DNA from 2 places in the Vibrio genomosp. F10 str. 9ZD137 genome. Region 1 is predicted to be linked to the other one. Evidence: predicted binding sites of a transcription regulator. Region 1 holds the regulator's gene; the other holds the start of a gene.
What was found. Region 1 encodes CRP, which controls carbon source genes, mostly activating them, when cyclic AMP is high. Its sites were predicted from a motif close to TGTGANNNNNNTCACA; they were not measured.

Region 1 (4,314 bases):
TTTGGGAAACGCGTACCGAAGCTGGCGCGATGGCTGGAAAGATCGCTATCTCAATCCGTGCATACCATGAGCGTACAGGGGAAGCGAGACGCGAAGCCGCCGGAAACCAAATCGTTCTGCGTCATAAACCATTAGGTGTGATGGCCGTTTTCGGGCCTTATAATTTCCCTGCCCACCTTCCAAATGGTCACATCGTGCCAGCATTGCTAGCGGGAAACACGGTGGTGTTTAAACCTTCAGAGCAAACGCCGTGGGTGGGTGAGTTTGCTATGAAGCTATGGCAACAGGCAGGTTTACCAGCTGGTGTGCTTAATCTGGTTCAAGGTGCCAAAGAAACGGGGATTGCTCTGGCAGATTCCAAAGGCATTGACGGTGTGCTCTTTACCGGCAGTGCCAATACGGGGCACGTATTACACCGCCAATTTGCAGGTCAGCCAGGTAAAATGCTGGCACTAGAGATGGGTGGAAACAACCCAATGGTGATCTCTGAGCAGTTTGGGGATGTTGACGCGACGGTTTATACCATCATTCAGTCTGCTTTCATCAGTGCAGGTCAACGCTGTACCTGTGCCCGTCGCCTTTACGTTCCGCAAGGAGAGAAAGGGGATGCATTGCTCGGTCGTCTTGTTGAAGCCACCAGAAAAATAAAAGTGGATCACCCTTTTGCTGAACCTGCGCCGTTTATGGGCCCTCAAATCTCGATGGATGCCGCTAAGGTTATTTTGCACGCTCAAGCTCACCTTCATTCTCTTGGGGGCGAAAGTCTGGTAGAAGCCAAAGCAGGGGAAGCGGCCTTTGTTTCACCAGGTATCATCGATGTGACTGCGGTCGATGAGTTACCAGATGAAGAATACTTTGGGCCGCTATTGCAAGTCGTTCGCTATGACAGCTTAGAACGAGCAGTAGAGATGGCTAACAACACTCGCTTTGGATTATCCGCGGGGCTTATTTCAACTGACGACAGCGAATGGGATTACTTTGTTGACCACATTCGTGCTGGTATTGTGAACCGTAACAGACAGTTGACCGGGGCCAGTGGTGATGCACCATTTGGAGGCCCTGGTGCGTCAGGTAATCTAAGACCAAGTGCTTATTACGCTGCTGACTACTGCGCATATCCAATGGCTTCAATGGAAGGCGACGAAACTCTATTACCAGCGACGTTTAGCCCAGGGATTGAACTGTAACTTTCTATTTATATATCATCACCGAATTAAGGACTCGTTATGACACCGGATACTTTATTTACGGCTTTATGGAATGATTATATTGAGCATCTGTGCCCATCGGCTGAGATTGTGCATAAATTGCTGCGCGAAGAGGACGTTTTGATTAATGACCATATCGCCTTGAGGACCTTCAATTCTTCTCGTCTTGGTATTGCTACGTTAGCGAAGCCATTTTTGGATGTTGGGTACGTGGCATGCGGTGACTATGAGTTCGAGAGTAAAAAACTCGTCGCGAAACACTATGAACACCCTGACCCGAAGCAACCGAAAGTGTTTATTAGTGAGCTTAAAGTGGATGAGTGTTCAAGTGAGTTACAACAGATCGTTGCTAAGCTTGTTGAGCAAGTGGATCATAGTAAGCTGAAAGGTCATGAATTCTTGTTTGGTGGGCGTCTTTGGGATCTAAGTGATACTGATTACCAAACATTAGCCGGCGAGAGTGAATATGCAGCATGGCTAGCGGCCCATGGTTATGGGGCCAATCACTTTACTGTGAGTGTGAATCAACTCAATCAATTTTCAGAAGTGAAAGACGTCAACGATCATCTTCGCCAAGCGGGTTTTAAGATAAATGAATCGGGTGGCGAAGTGAAAGGCTCACCAGAGGTGTTGCTTGAGCAGTCTTCGACGATGGCCGATAAGGTCGAGGTGACATTTAGCGATGGCACTAAATCGATCCCAGGTGGCTTTTATGAGTTTGCCAAGCGTTATCCGATGGCAAATGGTGAACTTTACACGGGTTTTGTGGCAGCTTCAGCCGATAAGATTTTTGAAAGTACTGATAGCTAAGTACAAAGTATTATAATAGCTAAGTGAAAAGTACTAATAGCCAATAGAACCGTTTTTCGTTTTGATTTGTGGTCGACAATATAAAAAACGATAGACATAAAAAAGCCACCCAAATTACTGAGGGTGGCTTTCTAATTTTTATCAATTTCTAATCATTAGAAATTAACGAGTTCCGTATACAACGATAGTTTTACCGTGTGCAGAAATTAGGTTCTGTTCTTCTAGCATCTTCAAGATACGACCAACGGTCTCACGAGAACAGCCAACGATTTGACCAATCTCTTGACGAGTGATCTTAATCTGCATGCCGTCAGGGTGAGTCATTGCATCAGGTTGTTTTGCTAGGTTAAGAAGCGTTTGTGCAATACGGCCAGTCACATCTAGGAAGGCTAAATCACCCACTTTTTGGCTTGTCACTTGTAGACGGTTAGCCATTTGTGATGAAAGACGCATTAGAATGTCTGGGTTAACTTGGATAAGTTGACGGAATTTCTTGAAAGAAATCTCAGCAACTTCACAAGGAGATTTAGCACGAACCCATGCAGTACGCTCTTGATCTTCTTCAAACAAGCCTAGCTCGCCAATAAAATCACCTTGGTTTAGGTAAGAAAGAATCATTTCCTTACCTTCTTCATCCTTGATCAGTACCGCTACAGAACCTTTAACGATGTAGTACAACGTTTCGGCTTTTTCACCGGCGTGAATCAGCGTGCTTTTTGAAGGGTACTTATGAATATGACAGTGTGAAAGAAACCACTCTAGTGTTGGATCTGTTTGAGGTTTACCTAAAACCATAATATCTCACTTCCTCTGAAGGTGTGCTTGTCGCTTTCCGCGGTGTGCTTGTCGCTTTCCATACAGTCAGCTAGCCTAAAATAAGCCTGCTTAGGATAAGAGCACGTTATTCATGCTACAAGCTATCTAGTATCTCGGTTAAGAATAGTATCCTTTTTTACTTCAAATTTCTTGATTTTAATCGCTTCTGTGCGCGGTTATTTTACGCAAAAATGTGCACATGATCACGGTATGAAAAGTAATCGACTTCTTTGATGAGCGTTTATCCAATTTTCCCGGTTTCGATCAGCTGCTGTAGGATTGGTCTTGCAATCAGTTCCATCGCAAAGCTCATCTTCCCACCTGGTACCACCAATGTATTGTGTCGTGACATGAATGAGCCATCAATCATAGCGAGGAGGTATGGGAAGTCGACGTTCTTTATGCCACGTAAACGAATGACGACAAAACTTTCATCCAGACTTGGGATGCCTTTTGCGTTAAGTGGGTTTGATGTATCAACTGTAGGAACGCGCTGAAAGTTAATATGAGTGCGAGAAAACTGAGGGGTAATATAATTTAGGTAATCATCCATAGATCGCACAATCGAATCCATGACGGCTTCACGTGAATGGCCACGGTCTCGCGTGTCTCGAACAAACTTTTGAATCCACTCTAAATTCACAATCGGCACCATGCCTATGAGTAGATCAACATGTTGGGCAACATTGACATCCCCGTCGACAACGCCACCATGCAGTCCTTCGTAAAACAGCACATCTGAGTCTTGAGGCAAATCTTGCCACGGTGTGAAGGTGCCGGGCATTTGGTTATAGGGCACCGCTTCATCGAAGGTATGAAGGTAACGTCGTACCTGCCCAGTTCCTTCGTTACCGTAAGTACGGAAAAATTCCTCTAGGGTAGGAAAGTCGTTGGCCAGCGGGCCAAAGTAACTGATGTGTTTACCTTGTTCTCTGGACTTTCGAATCTCCACATCCATTTCTGGTCGAGTGAAGCGATGAAAACTGTCACCTTCCACCCAAGCTGGTTTCACGTTCATCATATTGAACATTTTGCGAAACGCTTCTGATGTGGTGGTGGTTCCTGCTCCAGAAGAGCCCGTTACCGCGATAATAGGATGTTTTGCTGACATGACTAACCTTGTCGTAAATGTAACTTACTTGTTGAGTATTCAATAAATCTTAACGTTAGCGTTTCACTATAGCATGCCAAATGGAAAGGTCTACGCCAGTAAAGTGAGTGAAACGAAAAGCGAGAAGGCTATAGCGATTCACGCATTTTTATGTCGACTGTTTCATGCAACTCTGAGAACACAACCGTCGCATCGCCACTTTTAAGTAACGTTTTTACCTGTTCAACTTTATCTTGCAAAGAGCATTCAATCTCTCCGTAATCGGTTCCTTCACGAAGGACAAACTCCTTAATAAGGTTTTCTAAAGTATCGTTTTCTATTTGCTGCCAAGGAATGATCATAGTGGCCTATTCGTGGTTTTGATTGGAT
Region 2 (7,755 bases), on a different contig from region 1:
GAGCACGACCTTGCCACTGCTCATTAAGTGCAGCGCCTAGTAACAAGCCTTTGCCACGTATTTCTGCAAAGATTTGGTACTTATCATTAATCTTAGCCAATCCTTGACGAAAGAGCGTTTCACGTTCTTTAACACCCGCTAATGTTTCAGGCTGACTGACAACATCAACCACGGCTTCTGCAACAGCACAAGCAAGTGGGTTACCGCCATAAGTCGAGCCATGAGTGCCCACTTTCAGGTGCTCAGCCAACGCTGCTGTGGTGAGCATTGCGCCAATAGGGAAACCGCCACCGAGTGATTTCGCCGTGCTCAAAATATCCGGTGTGATACCTAACCCTTGATAAGCATAGAAATCGCCGGTACGGCCATTGCCGGTTTGCACTTCATCAAAAATAAGCAGAGCGTTGTATTTATCACACAGCTCGCGAACCGCTTTCATAAATTCGTTCGTCGGAGAGATGATGCCGCCTTCTCCTTGAAGTGGCTCCATCATGATGGCGCAAGTGCGCTCCGACATACGTGCTTCTAGTGCCGCGATATCATTGTATGGTAAATGCGTAATATCACCGGGTTTTGGGCCAAAACCATCTGAATAAGCCGCCTGACCACCCACAGTCACAGTGAAGAAAGTACGACCATGGAACCCTTGTTCAAAGGCAATAATTTCTGATTTTTCAGGGCCATGAACATCCGCAGCCCAGCGACGAGCTAGCTTGAGTGCCGCCTCATTGGCTTCCGCACCTGAGTTAGCAAAGAACACTTTTTCAGCAAAGCTAATCTCAGTCAGTTTTTTAGCCAATCGCAGTGCCGGTTCATTCGTCATGACATTACTTAAATGCCAAATTTTATTACCTTGTTCTGTTAGTGCGTTGACCATAGCTGGATGACAATGACCTAGACAGCTCACCGCAATACCACCAGCAAAGTCGATGTACTCATGACCTTCTTGATCCCAAACTCGCGCGCCTTCCCCTTTTACTGGAATCATTTCCATTGGGTTATAACAAGGCACCATCACCTCGTTAAATAATTCGCGTTCTACCTTTTCTTTCCCTGAACCAAAATTTTCAGCTGTCATCGCACATTCCCTCTTAACACGGCCAACAAGCAGATCGGCATATTTCCCTCTAAACAATAAAGGAATATAAAATTTCGCACTTTTGCTGCTGCAGCATTGTATTTACATTCAATTAACCATTTCAATAGTGAATTATTCTTTTCAAGTAGGAAAGCACCTACAGATAGTCACTACATATGACTATTTATGCATCAAGTCGGTTCTTTTATGAAGCTTTTTTTTAAATTGAATCTATAAGGAGGGCAGCAACTCAAGCGTATCAAGGTGATAAGCAAAAACAGGATATCTGTTGCGAATAGTTTTTCACTAACCGAACAACGCAAATAATATGAAAGAAATGTTAAGAAAAGTGATCACGGTCAGATCGTAAGCCGGTGACAAAGTTAGGCTAATGGGTGCGTCGAAAAAGTTAACGCGCTAAGAAGTTAGCTAGCAACTCATGGCCTTGCTCTGTTTTGATCGATTCAGGATGAAATTGAACCGCATCGATGGGTAACGTTTTGTGCTGATATCCCATAATTTCATCGATGGAACCGTCGGAAAGAGTGGTCCAAGCGGTTAATTCAAAACAGTCCGGCAGGGTGCCATTTTGTACCACTAACGAATGGTATCGAGTGACCGTTAGAGGGTTATTTAAGCCACGAAAGACGCTGCGATTGGTGTGAGTAATTGGGGATGTTTTGCCATGCATGACCTGTCGAGCACGCACGACGTTTGCACCAAAAACCTGGGCAATAGCTTGATGCCCTAAGCAAACCCCCATAATAGGCAACTGACCGGCAAAGTGCTCGATGGCAGCAAGAGAGATACCGGCTTCATTAGGCGTACAAGGGCCTGGGGAAATAACAAGGTGTGACGGTTTTAACGCTTCGATTCCAGCGACATCAATCGCATCATTACGCACAACCTTAACCTCTGCACCCAATTCACAAAAATACTGGTACAGGTTATAGGTAAACGAATCGTAATTATCGATAATCAATAGCATGGCAACAATACAGCTCAACACATTGAAACACTTTAGAGGGCGGTATTGTGCAATACCAAGTAGGAAAGGCAAGTATTAACGCTGAAAAAAATGAAATAAGGCCAGTAAACACTGGCCTTAACGTTTTACACTTGAATGAGCTAGACGCTAGGAATCACGACGTCGCCACATCATTAGACCGAACATCGACACTAATGCGCCCAGGCCAAATGAACCTCCCATCTGTAACTCTAGAACGGCTGGATCATGGTCAGATGAACGGTAGTGATCTTGGTACTTCGGAAAATCACCTTTAAACTCTTCGTTGTAATCAAACAGCGTCGATTCTCCGCCATTGATATGCCAATCTGTCGCGTCCACCACTTTTTCCGCTAAGCTCTCACTGATCAGTAAGTGATCTAAAGCACCGACTTCATCATTGTATGAGTAACTCCAGCTTTTTGGATGGTGCATCTCAACCGCATTGATATAACCGAAATTCTTGGTGATCACAGCACCATCATCACCAAATTGTGGTTCACCCGCAATAAAGGTATTACGTGCCGCTTTGATCTCTTTGCCGTACTTCTCAGCACTGTAATCGGTAAGGATAAGCATTGGATCTTCCTTACCATACGCATTCATATCACCAAGAATGACTTTATGCCCTTTGATCTCTTCCAGAGCTTCACCTAACGCAACCACTGCAGCAACTCGGAAGTTTTCACACGACCCTTGCTTATCGGCGTCAACCCCGCCTTGACCGCCTTGCTCAATCGGAGCCGCATCTTCCCAACATTTTGAGCCTTTCGATTTAAGGTGATTCACTGCAACGGTGATTTTTTCTTTCGTTCCTTTCACTTTAAACGTAGGAGCAAGAGAATCACGTTGATAGTTTTTACCACTTTCAATCACTTTGCCCTTATCATCGATCACTTCAGGTGCCAGCTGACTTGGCATCGCAATCACGCGGCTCTGTTTTAGCTTCACCGCCTTACTGCGATAAATCACACCCGTAGTAATGACATCGGTCCCAATGGAATCCAGATGATTGGTCTCACCGTCTTGATTAGAATCGATCGCCACAAATTTATAGTGATCTTTTTGTTTCGGGATACGCAAGTTAATTTGATCGACGAGTTGCGTAATCGCTCCGCTGGCACCAAACCCATTGTTTTCAATTTCCATCAAGCCAATGATGTCGGCATCAAGCAACAAAATAGCATTGACGATTTTTTGCTGTTGAACTTCAAACTCTTCGTAGCTATTTGCACCGCGGTTGTCGCCATGTAAATTCGCATCACCACCAAATGGAGAATTGAAGTAGTTCAATACATTGAATGTCGCGATACGTAAATCCCCTCGATTCATTTGAGGGCGTTCAGTACGTGGATCGTTGCGAACAAAATTATCACGGCTCAATTGATTGGTCGCAATGAGTCGATACTCGCCGTAGCTGTAACTTAAAACACCTTCTAGCCCAATAATCGAATCATCGATGCGAATGTAATCTTCCGTTGACCCATTTTGATCGATATCTGTGCGGCCAAAGTCTGGATAGTACGGGATCTGTCCGTTGGGGGCTTTCTGATCGGTCTCAACAAATACTCGAGCCAGTTTATTACGCTGATTTTGCTCATTCGCTTGCTCAGAGCCTGCCGCATACAATTGGTTTGGCTGCATATTAATTTCACCTTGCGCCAGCACCATATTGTCACGACGCCCGGCATAGTCATAGCCAAATGTACGCGTCACACGCATATCAAGCGCTTCTGTGGTTTTGACTAACATGCCTTCATAGCGCTCTAGAGTTTGTTCGAAATTTTCATCGCTTTCTAGTATTTCAATGGCAACCGCTGAAGGTGCCGTTTGGCCACTGACCTTAATCCAGTTGTTGTTTTCTACTTTGAGTTGAGTATGGCTGTAATACTCTTGGATCTTACCTTTGACACAAACAATATCACCAGCCACTAAGTCTGATTGAGATGAATTAGTATGAACAAACAATCCTTCCGATGTGCTTGAATTATAGTCGTCATTCAAGGCCTGAAGATAAAACCCTTTCGTCAGCCCTGTGGTCACCGCCGTCACCACACCTTCGACGAAATATTCCTCATCCGTAATATATGGGTAGCCGCTGATAAACGGAGAGCTAGCCCCTTCTCCTTGGATATCTTGAATAGCAGTAAAGACGGGCGTTGAATCGTTTTGAGTACAAGCAAAGGCTTGTGGCAATTCAACCGCTTCCAACGCCCCTAACCCTTCAATATTGTCAGTGGCTAGTGCCACCCATTGAGATGCTTGGTAAGTGGTAGAAGGGGTCAGCTCGGCACGAACCAAGGTCACATCTTTACCCCAATCGACATCACCCATAATGCCTAGCATGTCATGAACACTGCCATCAGCTTTGAGCAGTGCTATCGGGTCATCACCATTAAAGTTCACCACTGAGCCGTTATTCTCATTGGTGACATCTTGTATCGCCTGGCTTGCGCTTGAGTGAGAAATGACTAAGACTTGATTCGCCTCAATCACTTTGCCGGCAAGAGACAAAGTACTTCCCCATGAGCCATTACCATTGCTCGATTTAGCCAATTGAAAGCCATCTAAACTCACGGCGGTATCACCGGTGTTGGCAATTTCGATGGCTTTGTTGTAACTGGTGCCTTCCACATATTGAGAAAGAATCACATCAGCGAGTGCGGGTGCAGCCAGCGTTGAACCCACCACAAGAGCAAGCAAGCTACGTGTAAATTTGGTTTCCATTATCTACCTCTGAGTACCATCAAGAATGTCGTGTTGCATTTAAGATGGTGTTCCATGTCACGTTAATTGAATTGTCGTTTTTATTTTGCCCGCTCAGTGTTGGACTTTTATGTAAGCAATAGAAACATTCACCCTATTTATCGAGATCTCGATCTCATATACAAATCAAATAGCTGAATGGAGCGCATGCTTTCAACAAGCAAAGTAAACGGAAAGAGAGGATTGGTGGGGGCCTGTAGATAACTGATGGATTTATAAATAAAAAAGCCCTTAGCATGGCTAAAGGCTTTGAACAATCACGGTGCTATTGTCGTTATAGAATCAACGAAGACTCAGCATTCGTTTATGGGCGGGCAACAAAACCCACCGCTTCGTACGCTTTTTTCAGTGTCACAGCAGCGCGTTCTGACGCTTTTTCTGCACCCGCTTTCATTACTGCGTCCATGTAAGCACGATCAGCACGGATCCGGTGGTATTCAGATTGAATCGGCTCAAGCATCTCTACCAATGCAGCGCCCACATCTTTCTTAAATGGCCCATACATTTCAACGCCTTTATAGTCAGCCTCAATCTCTTCGAACGTTTTACCCGTTGCCGCAGAGTACAAACCCATTAGGTTCGAGATACCGGCTTTGTTTTCCCAATCATTAGCGATACGTGGTGGCGTTTCAGCATCGGTCTGAGCTTTATTGATCTTCTTGATGATCGACTTAGGCTCTTCTAGCAGAGTGATTACATTCTTACGGTTATCGTCTGACTTAGACATCTTCTTAGTCGCATCTTGCAGGCTCATTACACGAGCATTCACTTGTGGAATGTACGGTTCTGGCACTTGGAAGATTGGCGTTTCAGGGCCGTAGATGTTGTTAAAACGAGTCGCAATATCACGCGCTAACTCTAGGTGTTGTTTCTGATCGCTACCTACTGGCACTTGGTGAGCGCCGTAAAGCAAGATATCTGCTGCCATCAACACAGGGTAATCGTATAAACCTACATTTACGTCGTTTGAGTGACGTGCAGACTTATCTTTAAACTGAGTCATACGGCTCAGTTCACCCATTTGAGTGTAACAGTTAAGAAGCCAACCAAGTTGAGCATGTTCTGGGACGTGTGATTGAACAAATAGCGTGCTCTTCTTTGGATCAACACCAACCGCAAGACAGATGGCCAATGCGTCTAGAGTCGCCTCATGCAGCGCTTTTGGATCTTGACGAACCGTAATGGCGTGCAGGTCGACAACGCAATACTGACAATCGTAATCATCTTGCATCTGCTGCCACTGACGTAGAGCACCCAAGTAGTTACCGATACTAAGTTCACCTGATGGTTGAACACCACTCAATACGATGGGCTTGCTCATGCTAATGATTCCTTTGACTTCATAATGATTAATTAAAAAAACCGTGTCGAATTGATCAACACGGTTTTAGCAGTGTACTCATTGGCAAGTATATTACTAGAGGCTTGTCGTAACTTTTCTGAGCTTTACGCTGAAACGAGAACGACTTCGAGCAATTGACCAATATCATCAGCCACATAGTCAGGGTTAGACGCAGAAATCGGCTCACCGTGGTTATAACCATAGGTAAGACCAAATGAATAGCAACCGGCGTTTTTGGCGGCTTTGATATCATTACTCGAATCCCCGACCATCAGCATTTCATCCGCTTTAACGCCATGTTTTTCTAGCAACCAGTTTAACGCCATCGGATCCGGTTTTTTGTTCGCGAAAGTATCGCCACCAATGACATCAGTAAAGTACTGAGCAATATCATGCTGAGCCAGCACGTCCGGCACAAATTTCGTCGGCTTGTTGGTCACGATAGCCATAGTAAAGCCCGCTTTGGAGAGCGCCGCGAGGGTCTCTTTAACCGATGGATAAAGGTGGCTCAGCTTATGACCCCCTTGCTCATAAAAGTCATCAAACAAGATGCGGGCTTTACGGCGAGTCTCTTCACTCAACTCTGGATTCACGGTTAAATTCTGGCTGAGGGATCGGCCAATCAGTATGTCTGCACCGTTGCCAACATAATCACGAACTTGTTCTTCCGTTACAGATGGGAAACCCAAGGCTTTGACAGCAAGGTCAGCAGCGATCGCCAGATCTGGCACGCTATCTAACAGAGTTCCATCTAAATCGAAGGCAATCAGTTTTATTGAGCTTAATGGCATCTTACTTTCCTATTTATTATGTTCGTCTTAAAGGTTGAGCTACAAGACGTAAAAAAGGGGGCAATGCGCCCCCCTTAATTTAAATTTTTGATTTTAGGTCAACAGACCTTAGTTCTACTTTTATGCGTTAACTTTTGCAAGCTCAGCGCGCATTTCGTCAATGACTTCTTTGTAATCAGGACGACCAAATATTGCAGAACCTGCAACAAACATATCGGCGCCGGCTTCAGCGATCTCTCGAATGTTATCGACTTTAACACCACCATCAATCTCTAAGCGAATATCACGGCCAGATTCATCAATCATCTTACGAACAGAACGAAGCTTATCAAGAGTGTGAGGAATAAACGATTGACCACCAAACCCTGGGTTCACCGACATCAGAAGAATCATGTCGACCTTATCCATAATAAACTCAAGACAAGACAATGGGGTTGCAGGGTTTAATACCACGCCCGCTTGGCAACCATGTTCTTTGATAAGCTGTAAAGTACGATCAACGTGCTCAGAGGCTTCGACATGGAACGTAATCATCGTCGCGCCCGCTTTCGCGAAATCTGGGATAATGCGATCGACCGGCTTCACCATAAGATGAACATCGATTGGTGCAGTGATGCCATAGTCTCGCAATGCTTTACAGATTGGCGCACCGAACGTTAGGTTAGGTACGTAATGGTTGTCCATCACATCGAAGTGCACAACATCGGCACCGTCTGCGAGTACTTTTTCAACGTCTGCGCCTAGGCGAGCAAAATCCGCCGATAAAATGGAT

Region 2: a site for CRP is predicted at 4,953-4,968, ahead of ACP45E_RS20500 (ExeM/NucH family extracellular endonuclease). Genes of this name have one in related genera too.

Annotation. Positions count from the first base shown of each region.
Region 1 covers NZ_JBNGCJ010000458.1:135-4,448, forward strand. Annotated here, with positions in the region: partial or broken gene astD (succinylglutamate-semialdehyde dehydrogenase) at 1-1,187, shown strand, start outside; gene ACP45E_RS11010 (DUF1338 domain-containing protein) at 1,227-2,018, shown strand; gene crp (cAMP-activated global transcriptional regulator CRP) at 2,181-2,813, opposite strand; gene ACP45E_RS11020 (phosphoribulokinase) at 3,076-3,945, opposite strand; gene ACP45E_RS11025 (YheU family protein) at 4,074-4,286, opposite strand.
Region 2 covers NZ_JBNGCJ010000935.1:1,459-9,213, forward strand. Annotated here, with positions in the region: gene ACP45E_RS20490 (aspartate aminotransferase family protein) at 1-1,078, opposite strand, end outside; gene ACP45E_RS20495 (aminodeoxychorismate/anthranilate synthase component II) at 1,488-2,066, opposite strand; gene ACP45E_RS20500 (ExeM/NucH family extracellular endonuclease) at 2,214-4,811, opposite strand; gene trpS (tryptophan--tRNA ligase) at 5,155-6,171, opposite strand; gene ACP45E_RS20510 (phosphoglycolate phosphatase) at 6,297-6,983, opposite strand; gene rpe (ribulose-phosphate 3-epimerase) at 7,104-7,755, opposite strand, start outside.